4 regions of the Staphylococcus pseudintermedius genome follow, and region 2 is predicted to be linked to each of the others. Evidence: riboswitches for the same ligand, from Rfam matches in the RefSeq annotation. Region 2 holds a riboswitch; each other region holds the start of a gene.
What was found. A riboswitch is a leader RNA that binds a small molecule or an ion and turns the genes downstream of it on or off. The one in region 2 is predicted to bind thiamine pyrophosphate.
Positions count from the first base shown of each region.

Region 1: linked by a shared signal. The riboswitch ahead of thiO (glycine oxidase ThiO) and the one ahead of P3U61_RS08320 (ECF transporter S component) in region 2 are both predicted to bind thiamine pyrophosphate.
Region 3: linked by a shared signal. The riboswitch ahead of P3U61_RS10025 (thiamine phosphate synthase) and the one ahead of P3U61_RS08320 (ECF transporter S component) in region 2 are both predicted to bind thiamine pyrophosphate.
Region 4: linked by a shared signal. The riboswitch ahead of tenA (thiaminase II) and the one ahead of P3U61_RS08320 (ECF transporter S component) in region 2 are both predicted to bind thiamine pyrophosphate.

Region 1 covers NZ_CP120150.1:2,506,646-2,510,207, reverse strand. The annotation lists gene P3U61_RS11890 (L-cystine transporter) at 1-963, opposite strand, end outside; gene thiO (glycine oxidase ThiO) at 1,038-2,144, opposite strand; TPP riboswitch at 2,235-2,337, opposite strand; gene P3U61_RS11880 (hypothetical protein) at 2,419-3,018, opposite strand; gene P3U61_RS11875 (hypothetical protein) at 3,132-3,562, opposite strand, start outside.
Region 2 covers NZ_CP120150.1:1,755,108-1,758,669, forward strand. The annotation lists gene auxA (lipoteichoic acid stability factor AuxA) at 1-196, opposite strand, end outside; gene graF (glycopeptide resistance-associated protein GraF) at 562-693, shown strand; TPP riboswitch at 1,535-1,634, shown strand; gene P3U61_RS08320 (ECF transporter S component) at 1,759-2,334, shown strand; gene P3U61_RS08325 (ABC transporter ATP-binding protein) at 2,347-3,562, shown strand, end outside.
Region 3 covers NZ_CP120150.1:2,116,950-2,120,511, forward strand. The annotation lists gene P3U61_RS10010 (ThiF family adenylyltransferase) at 1-208, opposite strand, end outside; gene P3U61_RS10015 (thiazole synthase) at 208-975, opposite strand; gene thiS (sulfur carrier protein ThiS) at 979-1,179, opposite strand; gene P3U61_RS10025 (thiamine phosphate synthase) at 1,180-1,779, opposite strand; TPP riboswitch at 1,857-1,965, opposite strand; gene P3U61_RS10030 (Bax inhibitor-1/YccA family protein) at 1,984-2,604, opposite strand; gene P3U61_RS10035 (LysM peptidoglycan-binding domain-containing protein) at 2,945-3,562, shown strand, end outside.
Region 4 covers NZ_CP120150.1:797,686-801,247, reverse strand. The annotation lists gene thiM (hydroxyethylthiazole kinase) at 1-339, opposite strand, end outside; gene thiD (bifunctional hydroxymethylpyrimidine kinase/phosphomethylpyrimidine kinase) at 341-1,147, opposite strand; gene tenA (thiaminase II) at 1,147-1,830, opposite strand; TPP riboswitch at 1,897-2,000, opposite strand; gene P3U61_RS03595 (single-stranded DNA-binding protein) at 2,414-2,770, opposite strand; gene P3U61_RS03590 (YwpF-like family protein) at 2,951-3,385, shown strand; gene fabZ (3-hydroxyacyl-ACP dehydratase FabZ) at 3,501-3,562, opposite strand, start outside.

The DNA.
Region 1 (3,562 bases), 750 kb from region 2:
CGTTTGCGCTTGTACGTTGAGTGGCAATGTACCGGCACTTGAGCGTGAAGTGAATGCGAATAAAATCACTTCGGCTGTTTTCTTCACATACTGTACTGGATTGACACCAATAACGGCCAAAATGATTAAGTGAATGATGTACATTGTAATGAGTGCTGCATAGGACGCAATCACGAACTTACCGAGAGTCCATATCGCAGCAAAATCACTCGTCGCAATCGTGTTAATCATAATCGCTAAAATCCCATAAGGCGTTAGGCGTAAAACAAATGTTACGATAGCCATGACAAGTGCGTAAATGGCATCAATACCGCGTTTTAAAGTTTGACCATTTTCAGGTTGTTTATGTGCGACACGTAAAAATGCAAAGCCTACAAATGCGGCAAAGATCACGACTGCAATAGTAGAAGTTGCACGTGCACCAGTGAAATCTAAAAATGGATTTGACGGTAACAATTCTAAAATTTGTGTTGGTAATGTTGTCGCAGTCAGCCCTTTTGCTTTATCAGCAATTTCGGCGCTACGAGCGTTTTCTGCCTGCCCTAAGTCAATACTTGAAGCATCTAAATTGAATGCGAGTGCATAGATAATACCGATCATCGCTGCAATTGTTACGGTACCAATCAAAAACATGAAGATGAAGCTGCCGACTTTAGCAAACTTTTCTCCAATTTCAATTTTCGTAAATGCCGCGACGATAGAAACAAAAATAAGTGGAATGACAATCATTTGTAGCAATGCAATATACCCATTCCCAATTAAGCCGACCCAATCCGTTGTTTGAGATGTGACTGTGCCTTCAACACCATAAACAAGGTGGAGTAGGAGGCCTAATACGATACCTAAACCAAGTGCAAAGAACACGCGTTTAGGGAATTTGACATGTTTTTTCGCCATCACCCACAGGCTTAATAAGGCGAGAAGAAAAATAATTAAATTAATAATCACTAAAAAAATAGACATAAATACGCTTCCTTTTTAATTCCGACTTCTATAATAGGATAATAGTAAGGAAACATAAAATCAAGATATATTTTTTATATTTGTTTTATTTTAGGTCTAAATGGAGCAAGCTGATGTCGGGCTTCGCTATCTTCATCAACGAGTTGCGCCATCAGTTGACCAGCAATGGGTGACAGTAAAATTCCGTTACGATAATGCCCTGTCGTCACGAAAAGTTGAGGTGCAATTTCGCCCATAATAGGGATTTCATCTTCCGTAATAGGGCGAATCCCTGTCCAAGTTTTAATGACATGGTGTGATCGTAATGCAGGAATCATGTTCACACTTTCGTGATCAAGCCAAGCAAGGTTGTCGTCATTGTTTTCAGTGTCCCAACAATCATAATCGGATGTTGCACCAATTAAGAAGCGATTCGGCAATTTTGGGACGATGTAACAACCGTTCATATTAAAAATCGTTTCTTTTAAACCGGCGTAATCAGACGCAATCAATTTAACGTCACCTTTAACAGGATGTGTCGGTAATTCGAAACCTAACTGTTGAAGTAATGCGCCACTCCATGCACCAGCTGCAATAATGAGTTCGTCAGCCTCAAATGTGCCTTTTGACGTCTCAACACGGTAACAGTAATGGAGGCGCTGTAATGAGTAAACCTCCGTATGCGTCATTAATTCGATATGGGAACGTTGCATGGCCGAAGCAATAAGCGCCTGTGTATAAAGGTTTGCATTAATTTGGCCGTCGTCTTGAATTTTGAACGCGGCACTTTGTGATGGATCGAGATGGGGAAACCGTTGCGTTAATTGTTCCGTCGACAGTTGAGTGACAGTGTGATCGTGATGGTGTAAAAATTCATACTGTTGATGGACGGCTTGGACATCTTGAGGTTGAGAAGCGACTTTGATGAGTCCGTGCTGTTGATATTCGATATGAACCCCCGTTTCGCGCTCCAAGGCTTGGGCTAATTCAGGCATCATCGCACGACTTTTCATTGCAAGTCGATAAAGTGGGGTATCTTCAAAAAATTCATTTTGTGCACCTAACATACCACCCGCAGCATAAGACGCGTTCATTCGTGGGGTGGAGCGATCAATGATACGGATATGACGATGTTTGGAATTGAGTTGGCGTGCAATAGATAATCCCATAACACCTGCACCAATAATCAGCGTTTGTTTCATAAAAAAAGACCTCCTGCATAAAAGGATGCAAGAGGAAAGCATATATGATTAGAATAATGTGACTACTCGCCATTTATCTTGAGACGATTTCGTCATCATATTGCGCTTCCCTTCGTTGGTTCTAACCACGTCAGGTTCAAAGAGTTAAGATACCATCTTTCTCAGCTCACCTCGAGCACCCCTAGCTTATGTTTTTTTTATTAATGATTCATTAGTATTACTCAAACGGACGTTAAATCCAAATTTTACATTTTTAGCTTGTTATCAATGTTGCTTAACCACCAAATAAACGTTGGAAGAAACCTTTTTTCTCGTTGCGGTGAATCGTTTCCGCAAGCTCTTGATGTTCTTTCGTTTGGGTTTCAATGGTTTCTTGCGTTTTTGACAGTTGCTCTGTTTGTTGTTGTTGTGCAGTAGTTAAAGCTTCAAGAGACTTGTTGCTCGTCTCCAACTGTGTATGTAACTGTTGATGTAATGCTTTAAGCTCTTCTTGTTGTTGATGCACTTGTGAGACCATTTGACCTAACATTTGACGTTCTTCACGCATTTGATTAATTTCGTGGCGCAACTCTTGAATCAATTGTGGCACTTGTTGGTCAGCAGGTAGTTGTTGATCGTTTTCCTTAACGATGACCTGTAAAAAGTCTTTTTCTTTTTCGAGCGCTTCGAAAGCAAGATCGTAACTATTCGTTTGTGCGACACGTTCAGCAATTTCTTGGAAGAGTTCGATATCTTCTTCTTTAAAGTCTGTCGCTTCACGTCCACGATATTCAGTCTTGTTTAAATGATAGCCGCGTTCTTCAAGATGTTGGACAATTTTACGGACTTGTTTTTCACTAAGCTCAGATCGTTGAGCAAATTCTTTTGTTAGCATATGCCATTAGGTCCTTTCTCTCATGTTTTTAGACTGTCGGTAGTGTGCGTTCAGTGAACCGTCAGTCTTACCTCTCTATCATTGTAACGGCTTTAACGGTTGATTTCAAGGGCCTAGGCATAAGGTTCTTTACGCAAATCCATTTTAACGAGTAAGGGATAAATCACATGTCTTGGAATACGGTTCGCAAAAACATATTTAATGATATAGGCAGATTTAATACTCGTGCCGTAAATATCTTTCGTTAGAGGAATATTCGCTTTAATATACAACTCCATCGGTACCGGCTTTCCATTGCGATTTAGTGAAGGTTGTAAATAAGTAATATCACTTTGTTTTTCATAACCGTGTTGCACTAAAAAGCGACGACGGAATGCAATTTTATCAGCTGTCTCAGTATCCACGTCGGGTGATTCAAATGTCGACTCAAACATGAAGAAATTCACATCTCGGCCGTGGAGTTGATTAGAAATTTGATTCACATCTTTTTCTATTTGTTCAAGTGTCGCTTTAAGGTACTGTTCACAATTGTCACCGTGCTCAC
Region 2 (3,562 bases):
TCATGACTCGAATGATTTCATTAAAGAATGCCATAATAAAATCCCACAAATTGTCGATGTTTGTGCTCGGTTGTTTGCCTGACTTAAACTGTTGAATGAGTGGAATATTAATAAAAATAATGATGCTTAATAAAATTGAAAGTCCACCGATAATATAGCTATAAATCACTTCGGTGTATTTGTTTAACAAAGACATCCTCTCACCTCAAAGCTATTATATACGAACTCTTGTCACCTGTCTTTATATTTCAAAAATATCAGTCTTCAGAATGACCTATTAAATTTAATCCATAATACTATAATAAAACGGATTTATTTTCAGTTTCAAATATCTTAATTATCTATGTGTTGTTTTTACCTTAAAATGATGCGTTAAGTATATCAAAGTTCATTTATTTTTATACGAGAATAGGAGATAAAATATTTAATATGTCTCTATAGCTAGGCGCACGTGATGTCCAATCCTCATTTCTGTATACATTTAATAAGGCGATGATGTTTAGGTTGTGCACATAAAGGTTATATTGATGATACAAACAATTTGAAAGGTAGGCGTTGGAAATGGGTGAAAAAGATATTAAAAAAGCTGCAGAACAAGCGAAGGATAAAGAGAAAGAATTGAAAGATAAGACTGAAGATGCGAAAGATGGTGCAGAGAAAACGAAAGATGATATTCAAAAAACATTTGAGTAAACTTTAATTTATGTTTAATGTGTGAGGAACAGGATGATTATGGCCTGTTCCTTTTTTCGTTTTAAATTATTTCTTTTTCATTTGTTTAATTTCATCGTTTCTTACAGATTGACAAACTAGCTCTTGCTTTCCCAAGGTCTTGACTCAACTAAGTTTGGCTTGATTTAAGTGTAAACTTGAGAGAAACCAAATTGGATTTTGGGAGCATTACAGAAATCTCATGTGTAACAAAGATTTCGTTTTCCTGCCCCCACAAGACTGAGTGGCCTTCTCAAAAATGCAAACATTGAGACTTAGGCAGCTACGTCGCTAAACAGTAACCACTATTAGAGTAAAGAAGTAACTATGAGTCATATACACGCATCCCTCGGGAGTCTCGAGCCGTCCCGTCAACCTTCAACGAGTCTCATTAACTATGATAGTGAAATGCTTTTAATGAAAAAATTAAATTCACCTCTCCTCAAATCGCTCGCCTCGTCATCAAAAACAAATTCTAACTTTGAATATGCATATCATCTTTATTACTTTAGGCTGCAGATGCTGGCAATTGTTTAAGTAGCTCAACTCTGACATAGACAGTGAAAGATTTTGAAAACTACGTCTAGTGTTTTTCTTCAAATACTGTCATTTATTGATGCACACTGATGTTGCATTTATCAAAATTCATTGGGGTCACTGTCGTATCCTACTTTATGCATATGAACTCACAGTGAGATCTTTCGTATTCATTTTTTCAATATATACATTTTTAATGGTTTAGGGTTTTTCAAATTTGAATCATCAGCCGTTTGAAACCTTGACTTTTCAATATTCTAGGTGTACATTGACATTATCAATTAAATACGCACACTAGGGGTGTGAAAGCTGAGATGAGGTGTCACCTCAAACCCTTTGAACCTGAACTAGATGATACTAGCGTAGGAAAGTGTTTTGTTATGATATGTATATTGTGCGGTGGACTTATGTCTGTCATACCAATAACGTATCCATATATCAATGAGCACATGATGCGCCTATCTTCAGTTTAAGATATGCGTATTTTTTATTTTTGGGAGGAATTTACATATGAAAAAAGGCTTAACGTTGTCAGACATCCTCGTCACTGTACTCGTATCCGTGATCTTTGCAGTGATTTATAATTTATGGTGGGCTGTCACAAATACTTTACAGCCATTAGGTTTACATCTTGATCAATTAATGTATGGTATGTGGTTTAGTGCTGCAGTCGTTGCATATCTCATTATTCCTAAAATGGGGATTGCATTATTAGCTGAATTTGCTGCAGGTGCTGGCGAAACAATTATGATGGGACGTTTTGATATCCCAACAATTATTTACGCTTTACTTCAAGGTTTGGCATGTGAGATTATTTTTGCGATTTTCCGCTACAAATCACGTGCTTTTATGGTCGCTATCCTTGCAGGTATGGCAGCCGCAATCATTAGTTTACCTATCGACTGGTACTATGGTTACTTAAATGAAGTTGCGACTTGGAACTTAATTCTACTGATTGCTTTTCGTATTATCAGTGGTGCTATATTAGCCGGTGTGTTCCCATACTTACTCGTTAAGGCATTGGATCAGACTGGCGTAACGAAACTGTTTCGTCCTGCTTCAAAAGACGATTACGATGCATTATAAGGGTGACTTATCGTGTTAAAAGTTAAAAATTTACGTTTAAAATACCCGAGCGCAGATTATAAAATTTTTGACGGGATTGACGTAGAAATCAAAGATAAAGAAAAAGTACTTTTACTTGGGCCATCTGGTTCGGGTAAAAGTACGTTACTCAATGTATTAAGTGGCATTGTGCCGAACTTAATTGATTTACCAATGAAATATGATGCATTAGAAATTGCTGAAAATTCAGGTGTCATTTTCCAAGACCCGGATTCGCAGTTTTGTATGCCACAAGTGAACGAAGAGTTAGCCTTTATTTTAGAAAACCAACAAATTCCACGTCACGACATGGACAGCCGTATCCATGAAGCATTAAATCATGTCGGTCTTGATGTAAATCCAAAGCAACGTATTCATCAATTAAGCGGCGGTATGAAACAAAAATTAGCGATTGCGGGAACGTTACTTCAAGGGGCAGATACATTGTTTCTTGACGAACCGACTGCGATGTTAGATGTAGAAGCGACCGAAAATTTATGGAATCTTTTAAAGGATTTGTGGGAGGACAAGACCGTACTCATTGTCGAACACAAGGTAGAACATATTTGGCAACATGTCGATCGTGTCATACTGATGAATCATCACGGCCATATTATCCAACAAGGCACGCCTGAATATATTATGGCGCATTACGAATCTTTATTAAGTGAATATGGTGTGTGGCATCCAAAAGCGTGGTCACATGCACCTATGCCTCAACATCCCGTTCAATCTACTGCTCAAAATTTTTATTTTTCATTCGAACAAGGCGCGATACAAAGGGGCCGTCGTACATTATATGAAGTAGACGCATTACATATTGAACCGAGAGAATGGATAACACTCACTGGGAAAAATGGATCAGGTAAGACATCGCTATTAGAGTCGATGATGCAATTGATACGTTATAAGGGGAACATGCATTATGGCGGGCAGAAATTAACTAGAATTAAAGATGCCGCGCAACATATGTTTTTAGTGTATCAAAATCCTGAACTGCAATTTATACAAAATAGTGTGTTTGATGAAATATGGGTCAACTATCACCATATGGATCCTGAACACGCGAAAGCAAAAACTGCAGAAATGTTAGCACTACTTGATTTGGAGCATGTGTCGAGTCAACACCCATTTGAATTATCTATGGGGCAAAAACGTCGACTGAGTGTCGCTACCGCACTAAGTACCAATGCAGATATTATTTTATTAG
Region 3 (3,562 bases), 360 kb from region 2:
CATAGCCACTTTGACGGTGTAAGTTAGATAAATGTACCACATCTTTATCGACGATGGTCAATTTACCGACACCACTTCTTACCAATTGTTCAGCGATGCCACTGCCTAAAGCGCCGACACCGATGACAAAGACGTGTAATTGTTGCAATCGACGTTGGCTCTGTTCTCCAAAATGCTGGAAGCGAATTTGTCTATGATAGCGTGTCATTATAAAAAGCCTAACCCCTCAGATGGACTAGATTGCACAGCATTATAACGAATTGGGATACGGCCTGCTTCGTAGCTCAAACGACCCGCTTCGATTCCTTTTTTCATCGCTTCAGCCATTTTCACTGGATCTTGCGCACGAGATACAGCTGAATTGAGCAAAATCGCATCTGCACCAAGTTCCATCGCTTCGGCACAGTCTTTGGCTGAACCAATACCTGCATCTACAATAACGGGTACCTCGCACTTTTCAATAATATAACGGAGGTTCAGTGGATTTGTAATACCACGACCTGTACCGATTGGAGAAGCAAGTGGCATTACCGCATGAACACCTAAACTTTCGAGTCGCTTGGCTAACACGACATCATCTGAAATATATGGACAAACAATGTAGCCTTTTTCTAATAAAATTTCACAAGCTTTGTACGTTTCGAGTGGGTCAGGTAATAACGTATCATCATCGCCAATTACTTCGACCTTAATCATGTCACACACGCCAGCTTCACGCGCTAATTCGGCAATACGCACCGCTTCTTCTGCCGTTTTCGCACCTGCTGTATTAGGAAATGTTGTAAACTTAGATAAATCGACATTCGCCAATGGGTTCGGTAAGCTTCGGTCATATAAACTCATACGTCTGACCGCAAATGTCAGCACTTCTGTTTCGGATGCTTCAATGGCCTTAGACTGGATCGCTTCACTTTCAAATTTTCCTGTCCCTAAAAATAATCTTGAATGAAATGTTAAATCTCCAATTTTAAACATATGTTAACCGCCTCCCACAAATTCTAACAATTCTAATCGATCATCTTGCTGTACTTCAGTTGTGGCCCATGCAGAACGTTTCACGACTGCTGCATTACGTTCGACTGCCATCCGTTTCGCTTCGATACCGAAATGGTCTAAAATGTCTTGTACCGTTGTGCCTTCTTCAAATTGTTGCTGCTCTCCATTTACAAAAACTTCCATTCATTTCACCTTCTTTAATGACCAATAATCAACCATTTTTTCAAACGATTGAAGTTCATACCCAAATGCACTGCTCATACACGCGATTCCTGTAAAATGAGACGATATCTGTTGTACTGTGTCAGCTGTAATGCCCCCCAATGCCACTACCGGAAAATCAATAGCTAAAACTTCATCCACTTCAAGTTGTGTGCGCGGTGGCAAGTCAGGTTTTGAAGAGGTTGGAAAAAGGTGTCCGAATAACACAAAATCTAATTGCTGCGCTTTTGCGTCACGAACCATCGCTGCTGAATGTGTCGACATGCTCACTTGATAATGAGGCTGTACTTGTTTTAATAACGTAGCACGGTGATCTCCCTCTTTAAAATGCACATTGGAAATGCTGAGTTCCATCGCTAATGTCACATCCGTATGATCCGTATGGATAATCACTTTAGACTTTGGAAAGCCATTCGCCAATAACTGGATGAGCCATTGCTTGAGTGCGTGTCGATTCATCGGCGTCCGTAAAATGACACCTGCAATCTGACTTTCAATAACACAGAGCCGTTTGATATGCCAGTCGTCTAATACAACATACGGTGTAATCACAATCATCATTGCCTTTTCCCTCTCTTTCCCTTCACAATAAAAAAACTACTCCCCCGTTATTTACAACAGAAAAGTAGCCTCATTTGACACGAATACAGCCACTTTCCTACGCCAGTACGAACTGGATCAGGTTCAGGAATTTTGAAATCAACATTTCAATCTCAGCCATTATGAACGGCACTTCCAGTGGATTATTTGAAATATTCAATTGTTTTATCGTTTCATGATACGAGCTAATTCTAACACATAACGAATAATGTGGAAAAGGTTTATAAATAAATTAAAGCCTAATTCTCGTGGTGAAAACTGACCTCGCTTCATACGATTGAAGTCATAAAGTGTGTACAGTAAAAATAGTAATAACCCGACAACTGCAATCATCGTATAATAAACTGGGCTGTGAATCCACCAACCTACAAGACTTGCTAAAATAAGCGCGATTAATGTCACGAATAAATATTTGCCTAAGCTCGACGCATCTTTAATCCAGAAATAACCGAGAATACCAAAAATGACGAATCCAGATACGGCTAAAATCACCATATTGAAAAATAAACGCGCACCTAAATCTTGCAATGTATACATAAATGCCGCATAGGATAATAATCCGACGACAATGGTATAAATGTGAGAAATAATCGGGCCACTAAAGCGCACACGTTGAAATACCATTGATGCTAAGATTAAGACGAGTAGTCCGATAGAAAGTGGTTGTCGCCATGCTATGGGCAAAAATTGTCCAAAATATGTTGAAATCCCAAAAATTAGCCAATAATACATAAAAAACAACCATACTTTGCCGTAAGCAGAACGGCGTTGATTTTGTGTTGCCATCTCATTTTGCCTCCTTTCCTTCTATTTTATGATATGTCACAGCAGAATCAAATGCAGAAATGATACAACTATTCCATTGATAAAGACTACATTTATATTACAAAAACTTTAATTATCTCAAAAGATTTACAAATCAAATTTTCTATAAATTGGATAGTGACAACATTCAAGGACAATACGACAGTAAAACTATATTTTCCGCAATATTACAGATTCGTAACATCTCCCCTATATGATAATATTTTTGTTATCATAATGATTGAATTAATAATCAAATTACACATTTCGTTATTCATTGCTCAACACATCTTATCATTCGTGTAAATAAGGAGGCAATACTTTGAAAAAACTCGCATTTGCATGTACGTTGACTTCAGGTGCGGCAGCCGTCGCTATGCTCAATCATCAAGATGCCGACGCGTCAACACAATACACAGTCCAATCTGGTGATTCACTTTGGTCCATCGCGCAAAAATATGGCACAACAGTTGATGCACTTAAGCAATCCAATCAATTACAAAACAACATGGTCTTCCCTGGCCAAGTCTTATCTATCGGGGGCGGTAGTGGTGCACAATCTTCTGCGACAGTACCGCAACAAACTGGAGGCACATACACTGTACAAGCTGGCGAATCTTTAAATGTCATTGCCACAAAATATGGTGTGTCTGTTCAAGATTTAATGCGTGCTAACGGATTAACGAACTACCTAATCCATCCTAACCAACAACTTCAAATCCCTGGTGGCAACGGTGGCAACACTGCACCAAAAACAGGTGGTGCTGGCGGTACAGGTAGTATCTCAACAAGCGGTCAATACAATACACCTACATTTAACCATCAAAACTTATACGACTGGGGTCAATGTACATATCATGTATTTGATCGTCGTGCACAAATCGGTCAACCTATTAGTACGTATTGGTGGAACGCTGATCATTGGGCAGCTAATGCCGCA
Region 4 (3,562 bases), 960 kb from region 2:
GACAGCCACATCAATTTCTTCTAAAAAGCGTTGACAAAAATCTTTACGGAATTGCGATGCGCCTACTGCAACAGGGTCAAAAACAATGGGTACACCCATTTGATTCGCAGACTTAGCAATGGTAAGCATGTCTTCACTATTTCTCGTGGTTAACGTACCTATATTGATTAATAAGCCTTGTGTTACCTTGAAAAAATCTACTGCTTCTTCTGGTGCTTCACTCATTGCCGGACTTGCCCCCATACTCAACAAACCATTGGCAGTAAAATTTTTGACGACATCATTTGTATAACAAACGACAAGGGGTTGTTGCTTTCTGACTGCTGCTAAATAATTCATGTTAATCCCACCCATTTAATTTTTCATATGCAAAGTGATTCACTGGACCTCGACCTTTACCAATTTCTGGTGTATGTTGAATCGCTAATGAGATGTATTTTTTTGCTTTAGCTACGGCGTCATAAACTGATTTTCCTTTAGCTAATTCGGCTGTGATGACGGCTGAAAATGTACATCCTGTGCCGTGTGTATGTTGCGTTGAAAAACGTTCACTTTTAAACTCGTAATGACCCTCTTGCGTAAATAAGTGATCGATGGCATCACCTTCTAAATGGCCACCTTTAATAATGACCCCTTTTGAACCAATATCATGAATGAAAAAGCGACCAACTTGATGAATTTTTTCCACCGAATCGATTGTAACACCAGCGATTTCTTCAGCTTCTGGAACATTAGGTGTTGCTACATCTGCATAAGGTAACAGTGTTTCTTTAAGACGATTTCGCACTTTTTGGTCCATTAAAGAATCACCACTTTTAGCAACCATAACTGGGTCAATCACATATGGAATATCCACCTTTTTCAAATTTGACGCAATCACTTCCATCATCTCTGGTGTCGGAATCATACCTGTCTTTAACGCATGTGGCATTTCATCATTAAAGACACTGGCTAATTGTTCTTCTAACCAACTTGCTTCTAAATTATGAATATGTTGTACACCCATTGAATTTTGAGCCACGATACTTGTCACTGCAGCCATACCATAGACACCACAAGAATGGAAAGATTTCAAGTCTGCCATCGCCCCTGCACCACCACTTGGATCTGTGCCTGCAATCGTTAGCGCAATTTTTGGTTTTTTCATCATTTTTCTCCTCCAAATTCCCATTTTTCAAGTTGATCGGCCATATTGAAAAAGTTTCGCTCATGAACCGTGCTTTGTAGAAAGTTTTGTCTTAATTGTTGTTGAACTTTTTCGGAACTCACTTCTGCATATGAATCAAGCCAACGATCAATATAGGACAACAACGTATCCATTTCTCTATTGTAAAAATCGAACCACCCTTTTAATGGATGATTGGCTTCAAAGTGATGATTTTCAATCGCCATTTTACCTAATCGTTGGTACACATATGGACATGGCGCCATTGCAGCAATGGTAAAAGCGACATTGTCAAAAGCATATGCGTTATAATACATATGTTTAATATAATGGTCGGCAGATGGATACCAATCCCCTCGTTGAATGATACTTTGATAATCTTCACCGACATAGTCCGCTAAAATATGATGCGCCTCTACCTCTCCAGAACTCGCAAACTGAATTTGTTCTGTTAAAAATTGAATTTCATCTTTCGTATCCACTTTAGGGATCAGCAGTGCATATATTTTAGCAAATTCATTCAAGTAACGTGAGTCTGCGCGTAAATAATGTTTAACTGATTCTGTCGCTATGTCCCCGTTAAGCATACCTTGTATAAAACCATCATGATAAATTTGTTCAATAATGGGTTGAGCTTCTTGTTTAATTTGTTCAGAAAAACGCATCTTCATTCTCCTTTAATATGAAAAAAGACTACGTTAAAAGTAGCCTTGTTCACACACTAAAGCATGCGTGTCCATGTGCTACTTCCCTACGTTGGTTTCATCCAAATCAGGTTCAGAGGGTCTGAATATCCATTCATCTCAGCCACAAATCGGCACCCCTAGTAGTCCTTCATTTTTTAGTTACCTTTAATGTATCAGAAACCTAACGCAAGTTCAATTATGTAAAAGCACTAAACAAATTGCGAAATATATGTATAATTTAACAAAACAAATGACTCTATTAGATTATTTTACATTTCTTATGAATCATTCGATAAATATTAATGAGAATAAAAGTGGTGATTGGCCACTAAATACATGCACGTATTTAATAGCCAATACACCTCATTTTAAGGTTGATAGATAGACAATTTAGGTAGCAGGTTATATACCAAATATCACTAGAGCTCAAGTCAATATGTTGAAGATAAAAGTAATGGTGTGAGATAAATCGAATTATTTCAATCGGAGTATATACTTTGAGAAGGGTTAATAAAAATAGGTGGGATGATCAAATATTGGAAAATCTTTGCTTGTTGCTTTGCTATTCATCGTTGAACTCATCTGTATTTGACTCTATCGTTACTGCACCAATTGGAGAGATTTGTGAAACGAGTAATTCTGTAGCATAACGTTTTTCATCATTATGAACATAACGTCTAGTTTGGATTTGCCCGCTTATGGCTACAGTTATCCCCTCTTGGATCGTTTCGTGAATTTGAAGAGCAATGTTACCGAACGCTTTACAATTTAAGTAATCAGTGATGGGCTTTTGTTTTTTACTTAAATACTCTCGCGTGACAGCAACGGTAAAGGTAACAAAGTAACTCTCTTCTTTTTCGTAAAAACTGGGCGGGCGGTTAATGATACCTACTGCTTGAAAATGGTTAATGTTGTTCACCTCCTGTACCCGTAATATAAACGTTTCATTGTGAAATGGCAAAATGCAAATTCATATAAAATTAAAGTATGTATCGAGGTATATTTAAGCCTTATCGAGAATTATTTTAAAAATTGCGTTATAATGAAAAGTACCATAGAAATTTCGTAAAGTTTTTTAAATGATATGGAGGTGGCTCCAATGAAGACGTTTAAAGCTGTTCGTTTTCAAATCGTTTCTGAAAATAGTAGCGTGGCTGAATATGAACTCCTAGACGGTGTAATTATTAATAAAGAGAATAGCGGTACGGGTTGGGTGTTAGAAATCGTTATTTCAGATATACATCAAGAACAGATGCAAGCGTACATGGAGGCAGAAACACTTTTAGATATTCGTGTTGTCATTACGCGACCGTCTAATGATCCTGCACTATTTGATGCAACAATCAAGCATATTACACCTTTAAATGGCAGCATTTCAGTTGTATTTGAATGTCATATTTATACATTGCGACAAGTTTATGCGGAAAATTTACTCGAGCAATTGGTCAATGAAGGCATGCAAGGTCAAGAGCTCATCACAACGTTCAATCGCATGATGAAATCTAAACCACGCCTTAAAGACGAACGACAATAAGATATGAGACTTACATACATGTACTATGTTCAAATTGAATCGTGAAAATGATTTACAAAGCAACCCATAAAAAAACACCTCATTATGAAGACGAGGTGGTTTTTTTATATTTGATTTATGCGTTTGGATCTTGTAATGCAAAAGTCAATTCACAACTACATGCAATTTGACCATCAA